2 regions of the Blautia aquisgranensis genome follow, and region 2 is predicted to be linked to the other one. Evidence: riboswitches for the same ligand, from Rfam matches in the RefSeq annotation. Region 2 holds a riboswitch; the other holds the start of a gene.
What was found. A riboswitch is a leader RNA that binds a small molecule or an ion and turns the genes downstream of it on or off. The one in region 2 is predicted to bind cobalamin.
Positions count from the first base shown of each region.

Region 1: another riboswitch for cobalamin. It lies ahead of nikB (nickel ABC transporter permease); the one in region 2 lies ahead of WMO28_RS12405 (cysteine-rich small domain-containing protein).

Region 1 is NZ_JBBMEJ010000010.1:90,565-96,750, reverse strand. It holds gene hisIE (bifunctional phosphoribosyl-AMP cyclohydrolase/phosphoribosyl-ATP diphosphatase HisIE) at 1-405, shown strand, start outside; gene WMO28_RS09725 (M14 family metallopeptidase) at 542-1,501, shown strand; cobalamin riboswitch at 1,771-1,957, shown strand; gene nikB (nickel ABC transporter permease) at 2,147-3,085, shown strand; gene nikC (nickel transporter permease) at 3,086-3,913, shown strand; gene WMO28_RS09710 (ABC transporter substrate-binding protein) at 3,984-5,552, shown strand; gene WMO28_RS09705 (ATP-binding cassette domain-containing protein) at 5,567-6,186, shown strand, end outside.
Region 2 is NZ_JBBMEJ010000015.1:44,711-50,896, reverse strand. It holds gene WMO28_RS12415 (N-acetylmuramoyl-L-alanine amidase family protein) at 1-1,472, shown strand, start outside; gene WMO28_RS12410 (NlpC/P60 family protein) at 1,790-3,256, shown strand; cobalamin riboswitch at 3,440-3,644, shown strand; gene WMO28_RS12405 (cysteine-rich small domain-containing protein) at 3,911-4,225, shown strand; gene WMO28_RS12400 (PHP domain-containing protein) at 4,432-5,169, opposite strand; gene WMO28_RS12395 (glycyl radical protein) at 5,491-6,186, shown strand, end outside.

The DNA.
Region 1 (6,186 bases), on a different contig from region 2:
TCTCTGACTATTGACTGTGATAATGACACCATCCTTGCAAAGGTGGATCAGATTGGTGCTGCCTGCCATACCGGAAACCGTACCTGCTTCTTTAAGCCTCTGGTGCAGAAGGAATACAATGATACCAATCCTCTTCATGTATTCCAGAAGGTATACGATGTGATCGCAGACCGAAGGGAAAATCCGAAGGAAGGTTCCTATACGAGTTATCTTTTTGACAAGGGAATCGATAAGATCCTCAAAAAAGTCGGAGAGGAATGCACAGAGATCGTCATTGCGGCTAAGAATCCGGATAAAGAAGAAGTAAAATATGAGATTTCGGATTTTCTTTATCATATGATGGTTCTTATGGTAGAAAAGGGCGTCAGCTGGGAAGACATTACCAGTGAGCTTTCCAAGAGATAAAAAATGTTCCTTTTAAAAGTATTTTCGCGAATTCAGAGAAATTCTGGAAGGTTTTCATGTACAAGTTCGGTTAGGCATGATATACTTACTCAAAATGAGTGCGGAAATACAGAGATAAAAGAAAGGAAAACGGCCAATGATCAAAATTGATGACTGGGTGATAGAAAAGGGAGAGAAAGCACAGGGTGAGATCAAAATCACAGGAGGTGGCATGAGCATGCCGGCAACTGTGATCTGCGGAGTGGAGGATGGACCGACGATTCTGATCACAGCAGGTGTACATAGTGCGGAATACGTAGGAATTCAGGCTGCCATGGAACTGGCTAAAGAGTTTCAGCCAGAGGATCTGAAGGGAAATGTGATCGTGATTCCTCTTGTCAATGTCAGCGGATTTGAGCACAGGACCATGAGTATGGTTTACGAGGATGGCAAGAATCTGAACCGTGTATTCCCGGGAGACCCGAACGGAACAGCTGCTGACCGTATCGCCCATACAATGGTAACGAAGCTTTTTTCTATAACAGATTATTATATTGATCTTCACAGTGGTGACGGATATGAACAGCTGCATCCATATGTATATTATGTAGGTGTTGTGGATGATGAAACAGCAGATGCTTCCCTCCATATGGCAAGACACATTGGCGTGAAATATGTAGTTCGCTCTACAACTGCGACAGGTGGTGCTTACAATTACGCAGCTTCTCTTGGAATCCCTAGTATTCTCATTGAACGTGGCGGGCAGAGCTATTGGACCTGGGAAGAGGTGGAACAGGATAAGCGGGATGTACGCCATCTGGTGCTTCACCTTCAGGGAAAAAAATGTCACGGTCTGAAACATTATCGTCAGATGCTTCTTGAGAATGTTGTTTACGAATATGCGCCGTATACCGGATGCTGGTATCCGTCCAAGAAGCCGGGTGAATATTTCTTCAAGGGAGAAGATTTAGGAGAGCTGAGAGATTATCATGGAAACATTCTTTATACTTCCATTGCTACTGAGAATGGAGTAGTACTTTATCAGACAGCAAGTTTAAATATTATCGAGGACGGTCCAATGATCGCATATGCCGCGATCACAGAAACTTTGACCTGATCTTAACCCAAAAACCTATGTTTAACTTTGAAATTCTGTTGAGAATTGAACGCAGTTAAACATAGGCTTTTTTGCTCAGACAGGATATTTTGTGCAATATACATAATGGGGTATCTGTATTTTATGTAAAATACCCAACAGGGTATAGGTATATTTCCGAAAATTCAACGAAAAAGTTAAAAGATTTAAAAAAAATTAACATTTTTCTATAGACAGGAAACATTCTCTATAATATAATAAATCCGTAATTTAATAGCATTTGCTGATTTTTCATATCAGTCGTTGCAAGTTCCGCAAGGATTAATAGGGAAACCGGTGTAAATCCGGTACGATCCCGTCACTGTAATGGGGAATCCTCAGATGAATGCCACTGGCCTGGTGCGCGTAATAGAGCCGGGAAGGTGTCTGAGGGTAAGGAGCCTTAGTCAGGAGACCTGCTTGCAATTGTCCAGGAATGATTCTTACGGAAGATAGGAAGCATGCTTTTTGTGCCCGTTATTTCGTCACGGGCTTTTTTTGTGCGTATTTCTTAATTTTTCATGCAAATTCTGCATATTAGAGTCCCCTATATTTACTGATCTGATACTTACTTTTCGACAGAACGGCTGTGTTAAAAATCGCAACAAATGAGGAAAGGAGTAAAACGTGACAAAGAAACAAGTAGGAAAAAGATTTCTCCAGATCATCATCGTATTATTTGGAATCAGCTTTTTCACATTTGGACTGACCTACCTGTCACCTGGTGATCCTGCGGAGATCATGCTGACAGAGTGTGGTAATCTTCCGACACCGGAGCTTCTGGAGCAAACGAGACATGAGCTTGGTCTTGACCAGCCGTTTCTTGTACAGTATGGTTCCTGGCTGAAAGGTGTTGTTACAGGAGATATGGGACAGTCCTATTCTTTCAAAATGCCGGTAACAGATAAGCTGGTATCCTGTTTCTGGCCAACACTTAAGATGTCGCTTCTGGCACTTCTTATGATGGTCATCATTTCCATACCACTGGGAATTCTGGCAGCTGTATATCAGAATAAATTCCCGGACTATTTTGTAAGAGGTATCACTTTCGTCGGAGTATCCGTACCAAGCTTCTGGCTGGGACTTATTCTTCTCAGTATTTTTGGTGTGCAGCTTCGATGGATCAATGTAGCAGGAGGAAGTACCGATTTTAAATCCATGATCCTTCCGGCGCTGACTCTTGCACTTGCCATGTCTGCGAAATATACCCGTCAGGTAAGAAGTGCTGTGCTTGAGGAACTTCATCAGGATTATGTAACTGGTGCCAGAATGCGTGGAATCAAAGAAAGTGTGATTCTCTGGAAGCATGTTCTTCCGAATGTAATGCTTCCGCTGGTAACGCTTCTGGGACTTTCCCTTGGAAGTCTTCTTGGAGGTACTGCAGTTGTAGAGATCATTTACAACTGGCCTGGAATGGGAAATATGGCTGTAAAAGCTATTTCCTGCAGAGACTATCCTCTTGTACAGGGCTATGTACTGTGGATCGCAATTCTCTACATGTGCATTAACCTGCTTGTGGATCTGTCCTATACTTATCTCGATCCAAGACTTAAGGAGGATAGATAATTGAAAAAGGTATTACAAGTATTTAAAGAAAATAAGCAGTTTACTCTTTTCTTTATTCTGGGTCTTGTGGTGATCGGCGTTGCGATTTTTGCTCCGCAGCTTGCCCCGTATGATCCGCTGGATGCAGTTATGACCGAATCACTGCAGGAACCAAGCTCTGCACATCCTTTTGGAACAGATAAGCTTGGCCGAGATCTTCTGTCCCGTGTTATCTTCGGAACAAGAACTTCTCTTATCATGACCTTATGCCTGGTTGCAGTGATTTTTGTGATCGGTACATTTTTAGGAGTCATCGCCGGATATTTCGGCGGCGTTGTTGACGCAGTTATCATGCGTATCGCAGATATGATGATCTCCTTCCCGGGTCTTGTACTGGCTATCGCCATTGCCGGTATGCTTGGACCGAACCTTGTGAATGCCGTTATCTCCATCGCGGCTGTAAGCTGGACAAAGTATGCCCGTCTTGCAAGAAGTATGGTTTTAAAAGTCAAGAAGAGTCTTTATATAGAGGCAGCAGTTGTAAACGGAACGAAAACATGGAAAATTCTTCTTGTTCACGTTCTTCCGAACATGGTTACACAGATGGTGGTAACTGCGGCAGCAGATATCGGAACCATGATGCTGGAGCTGGCTTCCCTTTCATTCCTGGGATTTGGTGCAACAGCACCGACACCGGAGTGGGGACTGATGCTTAACGAAGGAAGAACCTACATGGCAAAAGCGCCATGGCTTATGATCTATCCTGGTATCGCAATCGTGATCTGTGTTGTTGTTTTCAACATGCTTGGAGACAGCATCCGTGATGTACTGGATCCGCGTCAGGATTAAATAAACCAAACCGTAATTTTATGTAACAAACCAACACCCAATAGTTAGTATTTATCTTTAGGAGGATGAAATGAGAAATAACGTAGTAAAAAAAGTGCTGGCTGCTACACTTGCATGCATGATGACTTTTTCCATGACAACAATGGCTCAGGCGAAAGGTGACAAAAACAGTGATAAAGAGATCACTATCGGAGTAACAAGCTTCGCAGATACACTGGAGCCGACAGAGCAGTATTTCAGCTGGGTAGTTTCCCGTTATGCGATCGGTGAGTGCCTCACAAAATTCGATGAAAACGGTGAGATCGTTCCATGTCTTGCAGAAGAGTGGGAGAACAGTGACGATGGAAAAACATGGACATTTAAGATTCGTGAGGGTGTAAAATTCTCCAATGGAGATGACATGACACCAGAGATGGTTAAGGCTTCCATCGAGCGTACTGCTGAGAAGAGCGATCGTGTTCCAGAGTTCTTTGATCTTGACAGTATCGAAGTTGACGGACAGAACCTTGTGTTCCATCTTAACAGAGCCAATGCAAACATGGCAGGATGTCTTGCAGACCCGTTGTTCCTGATCGTTGATACAAATGTAGATGACTCCACATTTGCAATGGAGGGACCAATCTGTACAGGTCCTTACGCAGTAGAGTCTTTCAGCCCGACAGATTCCTGTGTTGTAGTAAAAAATGAGAATTACTGGGATGGCGAAGTCCCACTTGACAAAGTTACACTGAAATGTGTTGATGACCAGACAACACGTTCTATGGCTCTTCAGACAGGCGAGATCGATATCGCTTACAACCTGAAAACAGAGAACCTGGTAGAGTTCGAGGGAAATGATAACTATGAGATCCAGGAGCTTCAGTCTCTTCGTTCCACATATGCATTTATGAACCAGAGTGAGGGACGTGCTCTCAGCGACAAAGCACTTCGCCAGGCACTTCTTCGCGGTCTTGACAAAGAAACATACTGTAACACTCTTCTTGAGGGTGGCGCAACAGCTGGTAAAGCTCCGGTTCCGCCAACACTTGATTTTGGTTTTGATGAGCTGAATGATGAGAATGCTTATGATCCGGATGGCGCTAAGAAGATTCTTGAGGAGGCTGGATACAAAGATGTTGATGGTGACGGATTTGTAGAGACTCCGGACGGAGATCCGCTTGTTCTTGATTTCGTTATTTATACAAGCCGTGCGGAGCTTGGTGTATATGCACAGGCAGCACAGGCCAGCCTGAAAGAGATCGGTATCAACGTAAACCTTAACACTGTAAGTTACGAGACACTTCTTGACATGAGAGATTCCGGTCAGTATGACCTTCTTATCTGGAACGTACTTGTTGCAAATACAGGTGATCCTGAGAACTACTTAAGAGAGAACTGGTACAGCTCTTCTGCAAACAACACAGCCGGCTACAACAATCCGGATGTAGACAAGCTTCTCGATGAGCTTGCACAGACTTTCGATGAGGACAAGAGAAAAGATCTGATCGTTGACATCCAGCAGGATATCATGGACGATGCAGCAACTGTATTCTTTGGTTATGAGACAACTTACCTCTTCTCCAACAAGAAGGTAACCGGTGTCAAGATGTATCCGATGGATTACTACTGGCTGACAAAGGATATCACTCTTGCTGAGTAAAGGAGCGCTTATTTATGCTTGAAATCAAGGATCTTTCAATCCGGTATGGAAAGCAGACACCTACTGTTGAGCATTTCAACCTTTCTATGAAAAAAGGTGAGATCATTAGTGTGGTAGGAGAGAGTGGAAGTGGAAAAACAACCGTTATCCGTGCTGTTCTCGGCGCACTTGCCGGGGGCGGCCGGGTAAGTGCCGGAGATATTCAGTTTAACGGACATTCCCTGCTTTCCAATACAAAGGATGAATGGAGAAATTTAAGAGGTACCCGCATTTCCATGATTTTCCAGGACTGCGGTGGAACCCTGAATCCGATCCGTAAAATCGGAAGTCAGTATGTGGAGTATATCTGTACACATACTGATGTATCCAAAGCAGAGGCATGGAAAAAAGGATGTACCATGCTTCAGAAAATGCGTCTTCCTGACGCAGAAAATATCATGAAAAGTTATCCGCACCAGCTTTCCGGTGGTATGCGCCAGCGAGTTGGTATTGCGATGGCTATGACCTTTAATCCGGAACTTCTTCTGGCTGATGAGCCGACCAGTGCTCTGGATGTTACCACACAGGCACAGATCGTCCGTCAGATGATGGAGCTTCGCGATGATTTCGGAACCGGTATCATCATTGTTACTCA
Region 2 (6,186 bases):
AACTTTGGGGACTTTTTTTGATCTTGATGCTTTTTGCAGCGGGCGCGACTGTACACACAACAACTACAGAAGTACAGGCAGCGACTAAGAACGGTTTCAAGATAGAGAATGGCAAGTCCTATTATTACAAGAGCGGTAAGAAAGTAAAAGGCTGGCTTACTCTCAATGGCAAGAAGTATTACTTTAATGCGTCCACAGGAGTACAGGTAAAGGGCTGGGTAAAGGATAGTAAGGGCAAACGTTATTTCTATAATGCCAACGGGGCGAAAGGTTATATGGCTACCGGATGGATTACTGACAGCAAGAAGAATACCCGTTATTTTAACAAAAGTACCGGTTATATGACGACCAAGTGGGCTACAATCAGTAAGAAGAAATATTATTTTTACAATGGTTCCGGTATTGCGGCCAAGAGTAAATTTCTTACAGATTCCAAGCAGGTGACCAGATATTTCACAAGTAAGTGTTTTATGGCTACCGGTTGGGCAACAAATTCCAAGTCACAGAAACGTTATTTTGATCCGAGCACAGGTGCGATGTATAAAGGCTTCAAAAAAATTGGCAGCAATACATATTATTTTTACAAAGGAAGCGGATATATGGCCACCGGCTGGGTGGAGAATGAAGCCAAAGGACATAAATATTATTTTGATACTTCTACCGGTGTGATGGCGACAGGTACGAAGACGATTGGCGGAAAACAGTATACATTCAGCAGCAGTGGAATTCTTCAGGTGAATAATAACCCGGGTACGGCGACTTCCACAGGAACAAAGACGATCAAAAATTTCCTGGCTAATGCGCTGAAGCCTGTGGGACAGACCTTGTATGTATGGGGTGGCGGACATAACTGGTCTGATGCGACCCGAAAGGGTGTAAGTTCCAGATGGAAAGAATGGTATAACAGCAATTCCAGTTCCTATAATTACAGATATTATATGGATCTCAGCGAGAGTACAGAGCAGAAAGGTCTTGACTGTTCCGGATATGTAGGCTGGTCTGTTTATCAGATTATGCAGAACAAATCCGGTGGAGTAATGTACACAACAGTTTCAGGAGATATCGGATCGCTGTACACAGGAAAGGGATTGGGAACTATTGTTTCCCAGGCATCGCTTGCAAGCTCAGGATATAAGCTTTATCCTGGAGATATCGGATATAATGATGGTCATACATGGATGGTTCTCGGACAGTGTGCAGATAAGAGTGTTGTAATTCTGCATTGTACACCGAATGCAGGTGTTCAGATTTCCGGTACACCGACACCAAATGGAACCTATGGAAGCCAGGCAATCAAACTTGCAGAACTTTACATGGCCAAGTATCCGGGCGCAGCTAAATATGATTATCATGAGTCAAGCGGCAATTACATTCGTAACGGAGCATATTTCAGATGGAACAGAAACACACTTTCTGATCCGGACGGATATCTGAATAAAACTGCGAATCAGATTCTTGCAGATCTGTTCTGATCTGTACAGATCTTGTGAAAAAATGAAAAAAATATGTAACAAACAAAATGGGAAAATCCTTGAGAAACAGGATTTTTCCATTTTTAATGTCGAAAACATTAATAAATGTTACAAAATTTTAAACTAAATAATAGAAAATCCTTGCAATCCAAATAACACTGTGTTAATATATACAAAGATTGAAACAAGATATTTCAGAAATATTACATGAACTGCTGACAGATGAAATAACAGCAGACATGAATAGGTAGTAGAGCGGATCAGGAATATCCGCCATATAATCAGAATTCAGAATCAGATTGCGAGGGTGAACAGTCATGAAGAAAAGAATATTATGTTTGACACTGGCGCTCATCATCAGCGGAGCACAGGTAGTCAGCGTAAGCGCAACAAGAGAAGATGAAGCAGCACTTCAGCAGGAGATGGATGCAACCAACGAGCAGTTGAATGCAACATATTCCAGACTGGATGAGCTTTCTGCACAGAAATCGCAGATTGAAGGCGAAATTTCAACTCTAGACGCGAATCTTGTAAACGTGATGGTTTCGATTCAGACGCTGGAAGGAGATATCTCCAATAAAGAAGCCGACATTGCATCTACACAGACTAACCTTGAGAAAGCGAAGAATGCTAAGGAGAAGCAGTATGGGGCGATGAAGAAACGTATTCAGTACCTTTATGAGAAAGGTGGAGATGATGCGTGGTTTCAGATGATGCTCAATGCCGAGAATCTGTCTGAGCTTCTTACGAGAGCTGAGTATACACAGAAGACATATGAGCAGGACAGAAAGAGCCTTGAGAAATATTCCAACACAATCGAGCAGGTAGCCAGCCTGGAAGCACAGTATACACAGGAGAAGGCTGAACTCGAGGGAATGAAGCAGGAATATGAGGCAGAGTCCCAGAATCTTCAGGCACAGCTGGATGAGAAACGTGCAACATCTGCAGATTATGATAATGAGATCGCTTATGCACAGCAGCAGGCTACTGATTATGCGAATCTTCTTGCAGAGCAGACAGCAGAGCTTCAGAGATTAGAGGCAGAGCGTATTGCTGCTGAGGAGGAAGCGAGACGTCAGGCAGAAGCTGAAGCGGCTGCAAGAGCACAGGCAGAGGCTGAGGAAGAAGCAAGACGTCAGGCAGAGGCTGAGGCGCAGCAGAATGAAGCAGATGCGAGCGAAGATGTTCAGTACGATGAGGACGGCAATGTGATCGAGAACACAGATGAAGATACGGATGCCGGGGAAAATGAAGATGTTCAGTATGATGAGGATGGCAATGTGATAACAGATGAGTCCGGTAATACTGATGGTGATAATACAGATACAGCAGAAGACAATGCTGATTACGATGAAGGCGGAGAAACAGCAGCAGATGCGTCAGAGGATAATTCAGAAGATACTTCTTCTGACAGCGAAAGCTCTTCTTCCTACAGCAGCGGATCCGGTTCATCTGTTGTAGATTATGCAACACAGTTTGTAGGTAATCCGTATGTATGGGGCGGAACAAGCCTTACCAACGGTGCAGACTGCTCCGGTTTTGTGCAGAGCGTATATGCGAACTTTGGCGTAAGCCTTCCGAGAACATCGTATGAGCAGCAGAATGCAGGTACAGAGGTATCTTACGCAGATGCACAGCCAGGAGATCTGATCTGCTACGGCGGACATGTTGCTATCTATATGGGTGACGGTCAGATTGTTCATGCTTCCAATTCCCAGGATGGTATCAAGGTCAGCAATGACGCTACATACAGAACAATCGTATCTGTAAGACGTCTCGTATAAGAAAAAAGAGACAGATAAATATCAGCCTGAATTAAGAAATACAGCAGCCCGGTGAAAAGCCAAAGCAATTCATCGGGCTGTTTTTGCGTGATTTTATATATTGTTGAAAAACTTCAAAAAAATAAGCAAATGGTATTGACACAGAATTAACATGGTGTTATTATAATGTCAGTATAATTCCATATTGAACATAGCAAGTGCTGAGGGTGTCTGACAGTTATCTGATAATTATCAGAGACCAGCAGAAAAGGGAATCAGGTGAGAAACCTGAGCGATCCGGTCACTGTAACGGAGGAGCGAATCTCAGAATCCATTGTACGTAAGTATGAGAAGGAGAGAGGAGCGATGATCCCGGAGCCAGGAAACCTGCTTGTTATGGCGAGGTTAAACTTCCGTGTAAAGTGTAACAACCATTTCAGGGACTCCGCACCCCTGGAACGTTGTCTACTTTTTTACGAGAGTAGGCATTTTTTTATGGAATGCGCCTGTTCATATGAATTATACATGATTAAATGGCAGGCGATACTACTCCGGATACATTCGTTCCCTCCGCGCACTCATGAACGGATTATATTTCTACCCCGGGGTGGCATCGCTACCTCTTTTTTTATGGGAAAAATCATGAGTGCATAACCTTGGGAGGAGGTTGTGGTCATGGCAAAACCATATTGGGAGGGCAAGGAATTTTCTTATTACAGTCATAAGAAATGTGAGTATTTTCCATGCCATACGGGAGCAGACCCGGACAATTTTAACTGCCTGTTCTGCTATTGCCCGTTATATGCGCTGGGAGATAAATGCGGCGGTAATTTCCGGTTCCTGGACAGCGGCATCAAGGACTGCTCCAGATGTAAGCTTCCACACAGAAGAGAAAATTACGGATATATTACAGGTAAGTATAAAGAACTTGCAGATCTTGTGCGTAAGCAGAGAGAGAATACGGAAGAGAATGTGAAGAAACCGTATTAAGGTATGATAAATATAAGAAGTGGGTATATAAAAGCCAGTGTTGACGAGGAAAAATGTCGACCTGGCTTTTTTGATGCGTTAAAGAATACGAAATATGCTGCAGCATCAAATGAAAAGAGCCGGTACTGACAAAAAAATGTCAGCCTGGCTCTCACAGGACTATTGGAAAATCAGTACAGGAAGCTGCTGAAATTTTTTGCAGAGATTTACAATTGTGAAAGAACAGAATCTTCATGCGTCTGCAAAAATACCTTCAGCCGTGGAAGTTGATTGTTCAGGATCAGACGCTCCGGAAACATGGCCTGATGAACAAAATCAGCAGCATATGTAAAGTCGCCGATGTGTTCCGGCCCGTGGCTGTCACTGGAAAGAAGCAGCGGGAGATCATATTTGCGGCAGCAGCGCAGGATCTCGAAACAGTTTTCTCTGGTATCCCCGCGATATCCGTAAGGCGCCAGGGATGCTTCGTTGATCTCAAAGATCGTGCCGGTTGCTTTTGCGGCTCTGGCAAGGATATCATAATTAACAGGATAATGAGTATTATCACTATGTCCCAGGATCTTGACACAGGGATTTTTCATTACATTGATAAAAGCTTCAGTGTTCTCGTTACGGGTACCACAGCGGTAGTTCCAGCTGTGCATGCTGGCGATTGCATAGTCAAGTTTACCTAATAATTCCTGATTCAGATCTACGGTGCCATTCCGGTCAAGAATGTTCAGCTCGATCCCGTAGAGAAGCTCAACTCCGAAATGCTCCTTCGGAGAGTAGGTGAGACTGCGGAAATAAGAAGAAGTTCCGGCAGCCAGCGTTCCGGGACCGTGATCCGTGATGCCAAGAAGACGGAGCCCTTTTTTTGCGGCAGCCCGCGCCATGTTGGTGATCGTGCATTCCGTGCCATGTCCGCTGGCAATGGAATGGGTGTGCATATCGGAAAGATACATAAAAATACACCTCTTTTACAGTTCGTTTCCTGTATTGGGAACGGATATGTTTTCTAATGAATTCTGATAAAACAAGTATGGCAGAGTGGAAAAATAAAGTCAATAGAAAAAATCTCAATTACACGAAAAACAAATAAAACTCACAGAATTCAACCTACAAAAACCACAAAAACGGCAAGGAATACATGTTGGATTTCGTTGACATCAAAGTGGGGGTAAGGTATAATGAAAGTACATGAGCACATAGCCGGACAGGAGCGGTTCTGGAAGCGTGGAGGCAGACAGATCACCAGAAACAGCCGGTTGTGAGAAAGGAGAATCATGGAGAAATTTCATATAGCAGATATCCCGAAAACAGACAGGATCACGCATCTTGTTGATAATCTTTATGCGAAGATGCCGGTGATCGAATCTGCCAGAGCGAAACTTGTCACAGAGTCTTACAAAGAAACTGAAGATGAGCCGATCATTACGAGAAGGGCGAAAGCTTTTGCTCATATTCTGCGTAATATTCCGATCATCATCCGTGATGAGGAGCTGATCGTCGGAAGTAGTACTATCGCACCGAGAGGATGTCAGACATTCCCGGAATATTCTTTCCAGTGGCTGGAGGATGAGCTGGATACAGTAGCTACACGAACAGCAGATCCATTTTATATTGCGGAGGAGACCAAGGCAGAGCTTCGCGAGGTACATAAATACTGGAAGGGTAAGACTACAAGTGAACTTGCAACTTCCTATATGGCACCGGAAGCGATCCGTGCGATCGATCACAATATTTTTACACCGGGAAACTATTTCTACAATGGCGTTGGCCATGTAACAGTCAAATATGAAGAGGTTCTGGCTATCGGTTATGAGGGAATCATTGCCAAGGCGCAGAAGGAACTGGATGAGTGCAATGTGGGAGATGGAGATTATGCGAAGAAATCACGCTTCCTCAATGCAGTGATCTTAAGCTGTCAGGCTGTTATCGATTATGCACACCGCTATGCGGAGCTTGCAGAGAAGATGGCA